Regions from separate parts of the Spirillospora sp. NPDC052269 genome, predicted to be linked through region 1. Evidence: predicted binding sites of a transcription regulator. Region 1 holds the regulator's gene; the other holds the start of a gene.
What was found. The regulator HspR, encoded in region 1, represses chaperone genes until heat shock. The targets are predictions, from matches to a motif close to ANTTGAGTCNNNNNGACTCAANT.
Positions count from the first base shown of each region.

Region 2: a site for HspR is predicted at 4,738-4,760, ahead of lon (endopeptidase La). Genes of this name have one in related genera too.

Region 1 covers NZ_JBFAUU010000005.1:26,350-33,551, reverse strand. The annotation lists gene dnaK (molecular chaperone DnaK) at 1-224, shown strand, start outside; gene grpE (nucleotide exchange factor GrpE) at 221-841, shown strand; gene dnaJ (molecular chaperone DnaJ) at 1,079-2,263, shown strand; gene AB0L06_RS11565 (heat shock protein transcriptional repressor HspR) at 2,270-2,719, shown strand; gene clpB (ATP-dependent chaperone ClpB) at 2,734-5,331, shown strand; gene AB0L06_RS11555 (MarR family transcriptional regulator) at 5,420-5,824, opposite strand; gene AB0L06_RS11550 (TetR/AcrR family transcriptional regulator) at 6,295-7,023, opposite strand; gene AB0L06_RS11545 (MFS transporter) at 7,110-7,202, shown strand, end outside.
Region 2 covers NZ_JBFAUU010000031.1:15,302-22,503, reverse strand. The annotation lists gene AB0L06_RS41095 (alpha/beta fold hydrolase) at 21-770, shown strand; gene AB0L06_RS41090 (hypothetical protein) at 963-2,243, shown strand; gene lon (endopeptidase La) at 2,304-4,697, opposite strand; gene AB0L06_RS41080 (ATP-binding cassette domain-containing protein) at 5,289-5,570, shown strand; gene AB0L06_RS41075 (hypothetical protein) at 5,567-5,983, shown strand; gene AB0L06_RS41070 (hypothetical protein) at 5,980-6,465, shown strand; gene AB0L06_RS41065 (class I SAM-dependent methyltransferase) at 6,462-7,112, shown strand; gene AB0L06_RS41060 (hypothetical protein) at 7,131-7,202, opposite strand, start outside.

The DNA.
Region 1 (7,202 bases):
AGGCCCTGGAGGGCACCGACGTCGAGGCGATCAAGACCTCGGCCGAGAAGCTCGCCCAGACCAGCCAGAAGATGGGCGCCGCCATGTACGCCCAGAACCCGGAGGGCGCAGCCCAGCCGGGCGGCGAGCAGGCCGGCGGCGCGGCGGGCGACCAGCCGCAGGACGACGAGGTCGTCGACGCCGAGATCGTGGACGACGAAAAGCCGAAGGGTGAGGCCAAGTGACCTCACCCCGTGAGGAACACGACGGCCCGGTGATCCGCGACCGGCGGCGCATCGACCCGGAGACGGGCAAGGTCCGGGAGGCGGGGGCGGACGAGACGTCCGCCCCGGCCCCCGAGGCCCCAGCCGCCGAGCCGGTGAGCGGAGAGGCCGCCGCGTTCAAGCAGCAGCTGGCCGAGCGCACCGCCGACCTGCAGCGGCTGAAGGCGGAGTACGACAACTACCGCAAGCGCGTCGAGCGCGACCGCGTCGCGGTCCGCGAGCAGGCGCTGGCGAGCGTGCTCGCCGAGCTGCTGCCGGTCCTGGACGACATCGGCCGGGCCCGCGACCACAACGAGCTGAACGGTGGGTTCAAGTCGGTCGCCGAGACGCTGGAGGGGGCGACGGGCAAGCTCGGCCTGGAGCGCTTCGGCGAGAAGGGCGAGCCGTTCGACCCGACGGTGCACGAGGCGCTGATGCACTCCTACTCGGCCGAGGTCACCGAGACCAGCGTCGCGGACGTCCTCCAGCCGGGCTACCGGATCGGTGAGCGCGTGCTGCGTCCCGCGCGGGTCGCGGTCGCCGAGCCGCAGGACGGTGGCGACGACGCCGAGCAGGCCGAGAACGACCGGCCCGAGTAGCGGTCCCCGCCCGGACGACCGTCCGGGCGGAGGCGGCGGCCCGGGTTCGCCGCCGGACCACGGTCCCGGCGGAGGCCCGGGCAGCGGTCCCGGCAGAGGCTCGGGCAGCGGTCCGGGCGGAGGCCGCGGGCCGATCGGCAAGACCCGTTCCGGGCCGTCCTCCCCCAGCGCGGGGCGCGGGACGGCCCGGGGCACCCACCGGCAGCAGACAGAGGAAGACGCGGAAGGCGAGGATCTGTGAGCACCAAGGACTACCTCGAGAAGGACTACTACAAGGTCCTCGGTGTCTCGAAGACAGCCTCGCAGGACGAGATCAAGAAGGCGTACCGCAAGCTCGCCCAGCAGTACCACCCGGACCGCAACAAGGGCGACGCCGACGCCGAGGAGCGCTTCAAGGAGGTCTCCGAGGCGAACAGCGTCCTGTCGGACACCGGGCGCCGCAAGGAGTACGACCAGGTCCGCTCGATGCCGAGCGGGTTCCGGGGCGCCGGCGGCGGGCAGGGCGGCGGCTTCGGTTTCGACCTGGGAGACCTCTTCGGGCAGGGCGGCACGACGCCGGGAGGCGCCGGGACGCACGGCGCCGGGGAGCGTATAGGAGACCTGTTCGGCGGCCTGTTCAACCGCGGCGGCACCCGCACCGGCACGTCCGCGCGGCGGGCCCGGCGTGGCGCCGACGTCGAGACCGAGGCGACGCTGTCGTTCGGCCGCGCCATGAGCGGCACGACCGTGTCGCTGAAGCTGACCAGCGAGGCGGCCTGCCCCACCTGCCACGGCACCGGCGCGAAGACCGGAACCGTCCCGCGGGTGTGCCCCAACTGCGAGGGCACCGGGCAGGAGACCCGCAACCTCGGCAACTTCGGGTTCAGCGAGCCCTGCCACATCTGCCGCGGCCGCGGCCTGGTCGTGGACGACCCGTGCCCGACCTGCAGCGGCAGCGGCCGCGCGACCGGCACCCGCACCATCCAGGCCCGCATCCCGGCGGGCGTCGCCGACGGGCAGAAGATCCGCCTCAAGGGCAAGGGCGCGCCCGGCGAGAACGGCGGCCCCGCGGGCGACCTCTACGTGAACATCAAGGTCACGGCGCACAAGGTGTTCGGCCGCAGCGGTGACAACCTCACCCTGACGGTCCCGGTGACCTTCCCCGAGGCGGCGCTCGGCGCGGAGATCAAGGTGCCGACGTTCCAGGGGCAGCCGGTCACCCTGCGCGTCCCGGAGGGCACGCCCAACGGGCGGACGTTCCGGGTCCGCGGGCGCGGCGCGGCCAGGCGCGACGGCACCAAGGGCGACCTGCTGGTCACGGTGGACGTCCAGGTGCCGGACAAGCTCGACGACCAGACCCGCACGGCGCTGGAGTCGCTGCGGTCGTCCGGTGAGGGCGACGACCTGCGCGGCGGACTGCTCCGGCAGGCCGGGGAGGAGTAGTGCACCATGGATCCCTTCGGCGATGACACGCCGGTCTATGTGATCTCGGTGGCGGCGCAGCTGTCCGGGCTGCACCCGCAGACGCTGCGCACCTACGACCGGCTGGGCCTGGTGTCCCCCGGCCGCACCCAGGGCCGGGGACGCCGCTACTCCATGCGCGACATCGTCGCCCTCCGCGAGATCCAGCGGCTCTCGCAGGAGGAGGGCATCAACCTGTCGGGCATCAAGCACATCCTGGAACTGCAGCGCGAGGCCGCGCGGCTCGGCGACGAGCTCCAGCGCGCCCGCGAGACCCTGCAGGACCTCGCCAACGAACTCGAATCGACCCGCGCGGTCGCGGCGCGCCTCGCGCAGCAGCGCCGTCGCGGTGAATCCGGTGACGCTCCCGGGGGAGACCTCGTGCCCATCCGCGCGACGGGCGTGGTCGTCTGGCACGAGCGGGGCCGGGACCACTGAGGGGATAGCCGAACATGGACTACAAGCTCACCCAGAAGTCCCAGGAGGCGGTGTCGCTCGCGGTGCGCCGCGCGGCCGCCGAGGGGAACCCGCAGGTCGAACCGCCGCACCTGCTCGTCGCGCTGATCCAGCTGACCGACGGCACGGCCGTCCCGCTGCTGGAGGCCGTCGGCGCGGACTGGAAGGCCGTCCGCAGCCGGGCCGAGGAGCAGCTCGAGGCCCTGCCGAAGGCGGCGGGCTCGACCGTGTCGTCCCCGCAGATGTCGCGGCAGCTGATCGTCGCGGTGAACACCGCCGCCAACCGCGCCCGCCAGCTCGAGGACGAGTACGTCTCCACCGAGCACCTGCTGGTCGGCCTCGCCGCCGACGGCGGGCCGGTCGCCGGGCTGCTGAAGGAGTACGGCGCGACCCCGAACGCGCTGCTGGAGGCGTTCGAGAAGGTCCGCGGGCACGCCCGCGTCACCTCCGAGAACCCCGAGGAGACCTTCCAGGCGCTGGAGAAGTACGGCGTCGACCTGACCGAGGCCGCGCGCGAGGGCAAGCTCGACCCGGTGATCGGCCGCGACACCGAGATCCGGCGCGTGGTGCAGGTGCTGTCCCGGCGCACCAAGAACAACCCGGTGCTGATCGGCGAGCCGGGCGTCGGCAAGACCGCCGTCGTCGAGGGCCTCGCCCAGCGGATCGTGGCCGGTGACGTGCCCGAGTCGCTGCGCGGCAAGACGCTGGTCTCGCTCGACCTCAGCGCGATGGTCGCGGGCGCCAAGTACCGCGGCGAGTTCGAGGAGCGGCTGAAGGCCGTCCTGCACGAGATCAAGGAGTCCGAGGGGCGGGTCGTCACGTTCATCGACGAGCTGCACACGGTCGTCGGCGCGGGCGCGAGCGAGGGCTCGATGGACGCCGGCAACATGCTGAAGCCGATGCTGGCCCGCGGCGAGCTGCGCATGATCGGCGCGACCACGCTGGACGAGTACCGCGAGCGGATCGAGAAGGACCCGGCCCTCGAGCGCCGGTTCCAGCAGGTCTTCGTGGGCGAGCCGTCCGTCGAGGACACCGTCGCGATCCTGCGCGGGCTGAAGGGCCGGTACGAGGCGCACCACAAGGTGCAGATCAACGACTCGGCGCTGGTCGCCGCCGCGACGCTGTCCGACCGGTACATCACCTCCCGGTTCCTGCCGGACAAGGCGATCGACCTGGTGGACGAGGCGGCGTCCCGGCTGCGCATGGAGATCGACTCCCGGCCGGTCGAGATCGACGAGCTGCAGCGCTCGGTCGACCGGCTGAAGATGGAGGAGATGGCGCTCGCGAAGGAGACCGACGCGGCGTCCGCGCAGCGTCTGGAGCGCCTCCGCAAGGACCTGGCCGACAAGCAGGAGCACCTGAACGTCCTGAACTCCCGTTGGGAGAAGGAGAAGGCCGGGCTGAACCGCGTCGGCGAGGTCAAGGAGCGCATCGACGCGATGCGCGGCGAGGCCGAGCGGGCGCAGCGCGAGGGCGACTACGAGACCGCGTCCCGGCTCACCTACGCCGAGATCCCGCAGCTCGAGAAGGAGCTGGCCGAGGCGTCCGCCGAGCAGGACGACCAGGCCAACGCCATGGTGAAGGAGGAGGTCGGCCCGGACGACGTCGCCGACGTCGTCGCGTCCTGGACGGGCATCCCCGCCGGCCGCATGATGGAGGGCGAGACCGCCAAGCTGCTCCGCATGGAGGACGAGCTGGGCCGCCGCCTCATCGGCCAGCGCACCGCCGTGACGGCCGTGTCGGACGCGGTCCGCCGCGCCCGCGCGGGCATCGCCGACCCGGACCGTCCGACCGGCTCGTTCCTGTTCCTCGGCCCGACCGGCGTCGGCAAGACCGAGCTCGCGAAGGCCCTGGCGGAGTTCCTGTTCGACGACGAGCGGGCGATGACCCGCATCGACATGTCGGAGTACTCCGAGAAGCACGCGGTGGCCCGCCTCGTCGGCGCGCCTCCCGGCTACGTCGGCTACGAGGAGGGCGGCCAGCTCACCGAGGCCGTCCGGCGGCGCCCGTACTCGGTCGTCCTGCTGGACGAGGTGGAGAAGGCGCACCCCGAGGTCTTCGACATCCTGCTCCAGGTCCTCGACGACGGCCGCCTCACCGACGGCCAGGGCCGCACGGTGGACTTCCGGAACACGATCCTGATCCTGACGTCCAACATCGGCTCGCAGTTCCTCGTCGACCCGGCCCTGGAGAACGGCGCCAAGCGCGAGGCGGTCATGACGGCCGTCCGGAACTCCTTCAAGCCCGAGTTCCTGAACCGCCTGGACGACGTCATCGTCTTCGACGCCCTGTCCACCGACGAGCTCACCCGCATCGTCGACCTGTCGGTCGACCGCCTGGCCCGCCGCCTGGCCGACCGCCGCCTCCACCTGACCGTCACCGAAGCCGCCCGCGAGTGGCTGGCCCTGACCGGCTACGACCCCCTGTACGGCGCCCGCCCGCTCCGCCGCCTCGTCCAGACCGCCATCGGCGACCGCCTGGCCAAGGAACTCCTCTCCGGCGCCATCCAGGACGGCGACGAAGTCCGAGTCGACCTGGACGAACCCGCCGACACCCTCACGGTCACCCCGGTCCGAACCCCAGCCACAACCTGACCCACCGCCGAAAGGGGCGTCCGACCGGGCGCCCCTTTCCCATGCCCCTACAGCGGGAAACGGCAGACCTCCGGAACACGCACGGCGGTCAGCGCTGGACGCGGAGTTCCTCGGTGGCTTCCTGGAAGGCGTCGGCGGCCTGGTCGAAGTAGTCGAACAGCAGCGCCTGCTGCTCCGGCGTGTACCCCTGGATGATCGCGCCGATCCGCTGCCGCACCGGCGCGAGCGCCTCGTCCAGCCCGGACGGCTGCGCGACCAGCTCGACGATGACCTTCCGCCGGTCCTCCGCGTCCGGCACCCGCCGCGCGTACCCGGCCTGCTCCAGCCGATCGACCAGCCGAGTCGTGGGCCCGGTCGTCAACCCGGCCCGCCGCCCCAGCTCCCCCGGCGTCAAGGCCCCGAACAACTTGAGGATGTTCAGGGCATAGAGATCCGTGGCCCCCAGATCAACGGCCTTCGCACTCGCCTGCCCATGCAGCATCAGCGCACTCATGTACCGCTGATAAACCGCCGACGGATCAGCCACCAACCCCACCCCTCCCAACAGAAAAACTTCACAAAGGAAGCAACTTCCCCAAAGAAGCTACCACGCCACCCCCTCCCCCTCCCCCCGAACGCGCAACACCCACCCGAACACCACGCGCCGCCCACGAGCACCCGCACCGACACCACGCCCCAGCAGACGCAGCACACGGGGCAGCCCGAACACGCAGCCCCAGACGGACACCACGCGGCCGCCGCGCGTTGCCCTCGAGCACCCGCGCTGGTGCCGCATCCCAGTGGGCGCAGTGCACAGGCGACGCGGTGCGCCGAGGGGGCTGTGAGCGGGTGCGCGGCGCGGTGCTGGGGTGGGCGGCGCGTGCTGGTGGGTTTGGTTTTGGGTGCTGAGCGGGGGCCACGTCCGGGCGGGAGGGGTCTCCGAGTGGACGGTCCGAGCGGGGACCGCGTCGGGGTGGTCGCTGGTCAGGGGCGGGTGGGGTGCATGCCGTCCAGGAAGCGGTCCAGGCCGTAGTCGAATTCGTCCTGGGGGATGTTGAGGTTGGGGCGGGCTTCGCGTTGGGCCTTGTAGAGCCTGGCCAGGCGGGGGTGGGACTCCATGGCGTGTTCCATGGCGGGGCGCATCTGCTCCAGCCACTGCTCTTCGGTCTGGCCACTGCGGGCGAGGGCCAGGAGCCAGGCGGCCTCGGACGTCGTCCAGCCGATGACGTAGGCGAACAGCGCCTTCACGGCGCCGTTGCCCTCTTCGAGGGCGAAGCCGGCATCTTCGAGCAGGCCGAGCATCTCGTCGGTGAGCCGGGAGACGTTGGGGCCGAGGTAACTGGAGCCGACCAGGCCGAGGATGGGCGCGACCCACGGGTGGCGCAGGATCATCTCGCGCATCTCGTGCGCCAAGGCGCGGACGGCCGGCCGCCACTCGGCGGGGTCATCGAGGACGGGGACGCGCAGTTCGCCGTAGATCTCGTCCACCACGAGCTCGAGCAGCTGGTCCTTGTTGGCGACGTGCCGGTAGAGGGACGTCGCGCCCGCGTTCAGGGCCTGGCCGAGCTTGCGCATGCTCAGCGCGTCCACACCCTCGGCGTCCAGAAGCCTGATCGCCTCGGCGACGATCTGCTCCCGACTCAGTGTCGGACGGGCGTTCCGGGCCTTCTCCGGACGCGCCCAGACCGAGGAGATCACCTGGTCGTCGGCCATCTGCGGCCCCCTTTCGGATCGGCTCCCAGCCTAGCGCACGCCGTACCCATTGCGCACAGCGTTCCGCCATGCGTACAGTGTTCCCAATGACGCGAACACTGTACGCACCGGGAGATGAGATGAACCGCAATCCACGACGCTGGTGGATCCTGCTGGTGCTCTGCCTGAGCACCCTGGTC
Region 2 (7,202 bases), on a different contig from region 1:
TGAGTTTTCGGAGGCATGGGATGAGCGCCGGGTACGCCCAGGTCAACGGGCTGAACATGTACTACGAGGAGCACGGGCAAGGAGAACCGCTCGTCCTGCTGCACGGCGGGGTGCTCACGGTGGAGTTGTCGTTCGCGGCGATGCTGCCCGAGCTGGCCAAGAATTTCCGGGTCGTCGCGCCCGAGTTGCAGGGGCACGGGCACACCGCCGACATCGACCGTCCGATCAGGGTGGACGCGATGGCGGAGGACGTGCGCGGGCTGCTGGACCACCTCGGGATCGAGCGGGCCGCCGTGTTCGGCTTCAGTCTGGGGGCGTTCGTCGGGCTGCAGCTCGCCATGGAACATCCTGAGCGGGTGACGGCGCTGGTGGCGGCGTCCGCGCCGTTCCGTCCGGACGGGTACCACCGGGAGATCACCGATCCCGAGCTGTGGGAGACGTCCGAGCTGATGCCGACCGAGGAGGACTTCCGCGAGATGCGCGACACCTACCTGAGGGTCGCGCCCGATCCGGGGCGTTTCGGGGCGTTCATGGCCAGGACCTCGGAGGCCGTGCAGGAGTTCCCGGGCTGGCCGGAAGAGCGGCTGCGGGGCCTCACGGTCCCGACGATGGTCGTGGTCGGGGACGCCGACTTCGTGACGCTGGAGCACGCGATCGAGATGCGCGGGCTGATCCCGGGGGCACGGCTGGCCGTCCTGCCGGGGACGACGCATCAGACGGTCACGAGGCGACCGGAGCTGGTTCCGATGGTCGAGCGCTTTCTGTCATAGGGCGCCGATAGCTTTCCCACGCGTTCGCGGACGGCGGTCCGGTGCGAGGCGATGGTCGCGCTCCGGGAGAGATCGGGTGTGCCCTGCCCTTGAGGCAGGACGGCCGAAGACTCCGACGAATACCCGCCCGTCTCCGGTACTTCTCGGGCCCCCGTCCGTGAACGCGAACCTGGGGAGGCAGTCATCGAGGAAGTGTTCACGCTCGCGCTGAGCCGCGTCGCGCTCGCCGACGGCTTCTTCCTGTGGCCGCGCGCCGACCGCGAGCGGTTCCTCCTGCTCGTGCGCAGGGCCACGGCGGACGATCCCGAGTGGACGGCCCGGTTCCTGCGCTGGTTGCGCACGTCCACGCCACTGCGCATCCCGGCGATCGTCGGGGCCTGCGCGTTCGTCCGGGAACGGTTGGAACGGCGGCAGAACGGAACGTCGCGGGGGGTCGTCTCGTCCGTTCTCCTCCGCGCGGACGACCCCGGGCACCTGATCGCGGCCTGGCGGGAGATGTACGGGAACGCCATCCCGAAGCCGGTCAAACGCGGCTTGGCGGACGCGGTCGTCCGGCTCTACGACGAAACCGCCCTCGCCCGGTACGACACCGGTGGACGGCACTTGAACCTTCCCGCGGCGGCCTGGGCGCGCGAGCCGTGGGACGGGTTGCCGCCGCCGTGGCCGTTCCGGTTCGGGGGCGTCATCCGGCTCGTCCATCCCGCGCCGCGGGACGCGCGGCAGGCCGAGGTGTTCCGGCGCGCGCTGGACGGGGTGCGCTTCCAGTGCGAGAACGCGGGCGAGCCGCCGCTGCGGGACGTCCTCGCGTCGTTGCGCCGCCTCGACCGCGCGGGCACGCCGTTCGAGGACGCGATGGAGGTCGCCGAGCGGATCGCCGATCCGGCGGAGGCGGCGGCGGGCGGGCTCGGGCCGCTCGCGTTCGCGGCGGCGCGGCGGGCCGTCGGCACCAGCCGGTGGAACACCCTGCTGGAGGACGCGGCGGGCCGCAGCCTGGCCCGCTTTCCCGAGATCCCGGGCTGGACGCTGGTCCTGGTCGGAGGCGATCCGACGGCCCGCGTGTTCGGGCTGTCGCTGGCCCGCCGGTGCGCCCATGCCGATGTCATCGACCGTTTCGGACGCCCGTTCGAGCTTCTCGGCGACGAGTCTCCGCTGCACGACCTGCACCGCCGGCCCCCGGCGCCGAGCGCGGGCGGGGCCGTCCGGACGGCCGCCAGGCAGTCGACGGTCGCCCCGGCGAACGCGCTGACCAGCGCGTTCGCCGGGCACGACCGGATCGTCATCGTGGAGACCCATGCCGCCGAGAACCGGGAGCTCCCCCTCGGCGTCCCGGTGTACCACTGGGTCTCGGACGTGACGGGCCGCGGTCACGAGGCGGCGCCCGGCGGCGGGGTCGCGCTGATGGGTGTCGGCGACGAGGCGCTCCGCGTCATCCCGTGGGTCGAGGACGCCCGCAGGGGCCGTTTTCCCTTCTGAGAACGGCGGAAGGCCGCCTCACACAGGGGCGAGGCGGCCTTCGGATCCGGATGGTCCGGGTCAGACGGTGACCGGGGTGTTGGCGGGCTCGAGGGCCAGCTCCAGCACCTCCCGGACGTCGCTGACCGCGTGGACGGTCATGTCGTCCAGCACCTCGGCCGGGACGTCCTCGAGGTCGGGCTCGTTCCGCTTCGGGACGATCGCGGTGGTGATGCCGAGCCGGTGGGCGGCCAGCAGCTTCTGCTTGAGCCCGCCGATCGGCAGCACCCGGCCGGTGAGGGAGACCTCGCCGGTCATCGCGACGTCCGAGCGGACCGGACGGCCCGACAGCAGGGACGCGAGGGCCGTGGTCATGGTGATCCCGGCGCTCGGCCCGTCCTTCGGGACGGCTCCGGCGGGCACGTGGACGTGCACGCCGCGGTCCTTCAGGTCGCCGACCGGCAGTTCCAGCTCCGCGCCGCGCGAGCGCAGGTAGGACAGCGCGATCCGGGCGGACTCCTTCATCACGTCGCCGAGCTGGCCGGTGAGCGTGAGGCCGGTGTCGCCGGTCTCCTTGTCGGCCAGGGACGCCTCGATGTAGAGGACGTCGCCGCCCGCGCCGGTCACGGCGAGGCCGGTCGCGACGCCGGGCACGCCCGTCCGCCGCTCGGACTTGCTGAGCTCGGCCTCCGGGGTGAACCGCGGACGGCCCAGGTAGTCCTTCAGCCCGGGCTCGCCGACCGTGATCGGCAGCTCGCTCTTCTCCAGCGCGACGTTCGCGGCGACCTTGCGCAGGACGCGGGCGATCGCGCGGTCCAGCGACCGGACGCCCGCCTCACGCGTGTACTCCGACGCCAGCTTCCGCAGCGCCTCGTCGTCGAAGGCGACCTCGGACGGCTCCAGCCCGGCCTTCTCCAGCTGCTTGGGCAGCAGGTGGTCGCGGGCGATCGTCACCTTCTCGTGCTCGGTGTACCCGTCGAGCTGGACGAGCTCCATCCGGTCGAGCAGCGGCCCGGGGATGGCCTCCACGACGTTCGCGGTCGCCAGGAACAGCACGTCCGACAGGTCGAGCTCGACCTCCAGGTAGTGGTCGCGGAAGGTGTGGTTCTGCTCGGGGTCGAGGACCTCCAGCAGCGCCGCGGACGGGTCGCCCCGGTAGTCGGCGCCGACCTTGTCGATCTCGTCCAGCAGGACGACCGGGTTCATCGAGCCGGCCTCGCGGATCGCGCGGACGATCCGTCCGGGCAGGGCGCCGACGTAGGTGCGCCGGTGGCCGCGGATCTCCGCCTCGTCGCGGACGCCGCCGAGCGCGACGCGCACGAAGTCGCGTCCCATGGCCTTGGCGATGGACTCGCCCAGCGAGGTCTTGCCGACTCCGGGAGGACCGGTCAGGGCCAGCACCGCGCCGCTGCGCCGCCCGCCGACGACGCCGAGGCCGCGGTCGGACCGCCGCTTGCGGACGGCCAGGTACTCGATGACGCGCTCCTTGACGTCGTCGAGCCCGGCGTGGTCGGCGTCCAGCACCTCGCGCGCGCCGGAGATGTCGTAGGCGTCCTCGGTGCGCTCGTTCCACGGGATGTCGAGGACGGTGTCGAGCCAGGTGCGGATCCAGCCGCCCTCGGGGGACGCGTCGGACGACCGCTCCAGCTTGTCGACCTCCTTGAGCGCGGCCTCGCGGACCTTCTCGGGGAGGTCGGCGGCCTCGATGCGGGCGCGGTAGTCGTCCTCCTCGCCCGCCGGGTCGCCGTTCAGCTCGTTGAGCTCCTTGCGGATGGCGTCCATCTGCTGCCGGAGCAGGAACTCGCGCTGGGTCTTCTCCATGCCCTCCTGGACGTCCTTGCGGATGGTCTCCGCGACGTCCAGCTCGGCGAGGTGGTCGCGGGCCCAGCCGATGACCAGGGTCAGCCGCTCGACCGTGTCGGCGGTCTCGAGCAGCTCGACCTTCTGCTCGTCGCTCAGGTAGGGCGCGTAGCCGGCGTTGTCGGCGAGCTCGGACGGGTCCTCGATCTTCTGGACGACGTCCACGACCTGCCAGGCGCCGCGGTTCTGCAGGATGGCGCTGACCAGGCCCTTGTACTCCTTGGCCAGCTCGTGCGCGTGCCCGTTGGCGGGCGGGACCTCGATCTCCTGCCCCTCGACCCACAGCGCCACGCCCGGACCGGTCGTCCCGGTGCCGATGCGGACGCGGGACACGCCGCGCACGACCGCGCCCGGCTCGCCGCCGGGCAGCCGCCCCTCCTGCTCGATCACGCCGAGCGTGCCGACGGCCGCGTACTGCCCGTTCAGCCTGGGGACCAGCAGGACGCGCGGCTTCACCGCGGAGCGGATGCCGGGTCCCTTGGCCTGGGCCGCCGCCCGCGCCGCCTCGACCGCCGCGCGCACCTCGCCCTCGGACAGATCGAAGGGGACGACCATGCCCGGCAGAACGGCCCCGTCGTCCAGGGGCAGCACCGGCAGCGTCAGGGTCTCGCTCATGCTCTCAGCTCCAAGTCTCTAGGGAACCCGAACCCCGCAGGGTTGAGTCATCCACACTCAAGAAAACGGAGCACGAAATAATTTCCTCAGCAACGTTCGCTCTCAGCAAACAAACTTTCGTGCTCCCGGTCACGGCAGGATGCTCCGGGTGACGGCGGTGTTGCGTTCGGTGTCCGGCGGGGGTCATCCGCCGGTCGATGGCTTCGAGCTGGGATATGTGACGTCCGATGGGGCGCAGGCCCGGGTTCCGCTGGCGGATGCGTGGGCGCTGAGGCTGGAGTTCGCACCGCCGTGAGGAGTTTTCCCTCGTACAAGGGGCAGCGGCATTTCCCGGGCCGGTGGTGGTCGGCAACGGAAGGCGGTCGCGGCTGAGCCGTCGAGTGGTCAAGTCTCTGGAGGACACCTATGGGCCGGGGACGGTCACGCTGTCGCTGGAGAAGCTCTTCCATACGGAGACCGTGTCCAGCGGCGTCGGCTCTGCGCGTCGCCCCGGTGATGTACGGGCCGTACACCGCCGGGCCGATGGCCTGGGGAACGGTGACATCCACCGGCCGACGCGACGGATGGCGTTCTGTTCCTAGGTTCGTGGACATGACGAATGCACCGCTGATCGATCTTCGCGATACGACGAGAAGAAGCGACGACGGCCCGCCCGCGCCGGCCGGCGTGACCTTGTCCGTGGCGTCCGGTGAGTGCGTGGCGATCCTCGGCCGTTCCGGCAGCGGGAAGTCCACGCTGCTGAACCTGATCGCCGGCCTGGACAGGCCCTCCAGCGGCAGTGTCACCGTCGACGGCACCCGCGTCGACCGGCTCGGTGCGGCCGGTTCGGTGAGGCCGGTTCGGCGAAGTACCGCCGGGCCTCGATCGGCATGATCTTCCAGTTCGTCAATCTGCTCGACGACCTGACCGTGTTGGACGACGTCATGGTTCCGGCGCTGCTGCCGGCCGACGAGCCCACCGGCGCGCTGGACTCGAGCTCGGCCGAGGACGTGCGCCGGCTGTTGCTGGAGCTGGTGCGCCAGGACTCCGACGGTCCGTCAGCCGCCTTCGACGACCGGGGGCACGTCCTCGCCACCGCGGACTACTTCACGACCGACCGGCAGACGACCGTGGCGTACGTGCCGACGCGCGGCGTCACGACCGTGTACGACCTGATCGGCGACGCCTTCGCCTGGCTCTGTCTCCTCACCGTCACCGCGTTGGCGGCCGTCGGGCTGGTCCGCCCGTACCGTCCTGCGGGGGCCGGTGCGACGGACCGCGGGGCTCTCCGGGAAGCCGGCCGATGAGCACCCTCATGTCCTTCCAGCGCGCCGGTCCCGGCCGCCCGGCGCGGCGGCCCGGGCCGCGTTGGCCGGCGTTCGTGCTGATCGGTTCCGGTCTGGCGCTGGTCCCGTGGCTGTTCGTGCTGGCGTTCAGGCTGCCGGCCACGGCGGTGGCTGCGCACTGGTCGACGGCGTGGGTGGGATTCGACAGCTTGCAGGCGCTCGGCCTGATCACCACCGGCATGCTCCTCAGGCGACGTGACCCCCGCGGCTGCCTGGCGGCGGCCGCGACCGCGCCGCTGCCGGTGGTGGACGCCTGGTTCGACGTCGTCACGGCCGCACCAGGTGGGGACCGGGCTGTGGCGGTGGCCATGGCGGTCTTCCCCGAGCTGCCCCTGGCGGTCGTCTGCGCCGTCCTGGCCATCCGAACGCTCCCTCGCTCAGATCTCGGCCGACCTCGCAGCACCTGTGCTTCTTACCGATTTCGTTCCCTGGAGAGATCATGACTGTTCTGACCGCTCGCCGTACCCGCTGGGGACTGGCCGCCGCCGGCGGCGCCGCGGCGGCAGCCTGGTGGTTCGGCGACAAGGCGCCCTACCCGTACGCCCAGCGAGGCCTGCTCGACATCCCCCTGCCCTACCTGACCTGCGGGCGTCTCGACGAGACACTCCGCCCCCGGCCCGGGGAACGGATCCTGGAGATCGGCCCCGGCACCGGACTGCAGTCCCTCCACATAGCGCCACAGCTCGGCCCGGAGGGACGGCTCGACATCGTCGACATCCAGTCGGAGATGCTCGACCACGTGACCCGTCGTGCCGAAGAGCGCGGCATCACGAACATCACCGCCACCGAGTCCGACGCACGGACCCTGCCCTTCGATGAGAGGACCTTCGACGCGGTCTATCTCGTCACCGCACTCGGCGAAATCCCCGACCCCGACCAGGTCCTGAGTGAGGCCGCCCGGGTACTCGCGCCGACCGGCAGGCTCGTGGTGGGCGAGTTCTTCGACCGGCACTGGATCCCCTTCAGCCGACTCCACCGCCTCGCCGACGCCTCCGGCCTCCACCTGGAGACACGACACGGCCCCACCATGGCCTACCTGGCCCGCTTCCACCCCTGCCACCGGAATGAACCGGTCCCGTCGGCCCCGTAGCGCGCCGGCAACCGTCGCCTACGCGGCCGATGGCGTCGGCGCCTGGCTCAGGACGCCGGTTCCTGCCGGGGGTGTGGCCTGGCGCGGATG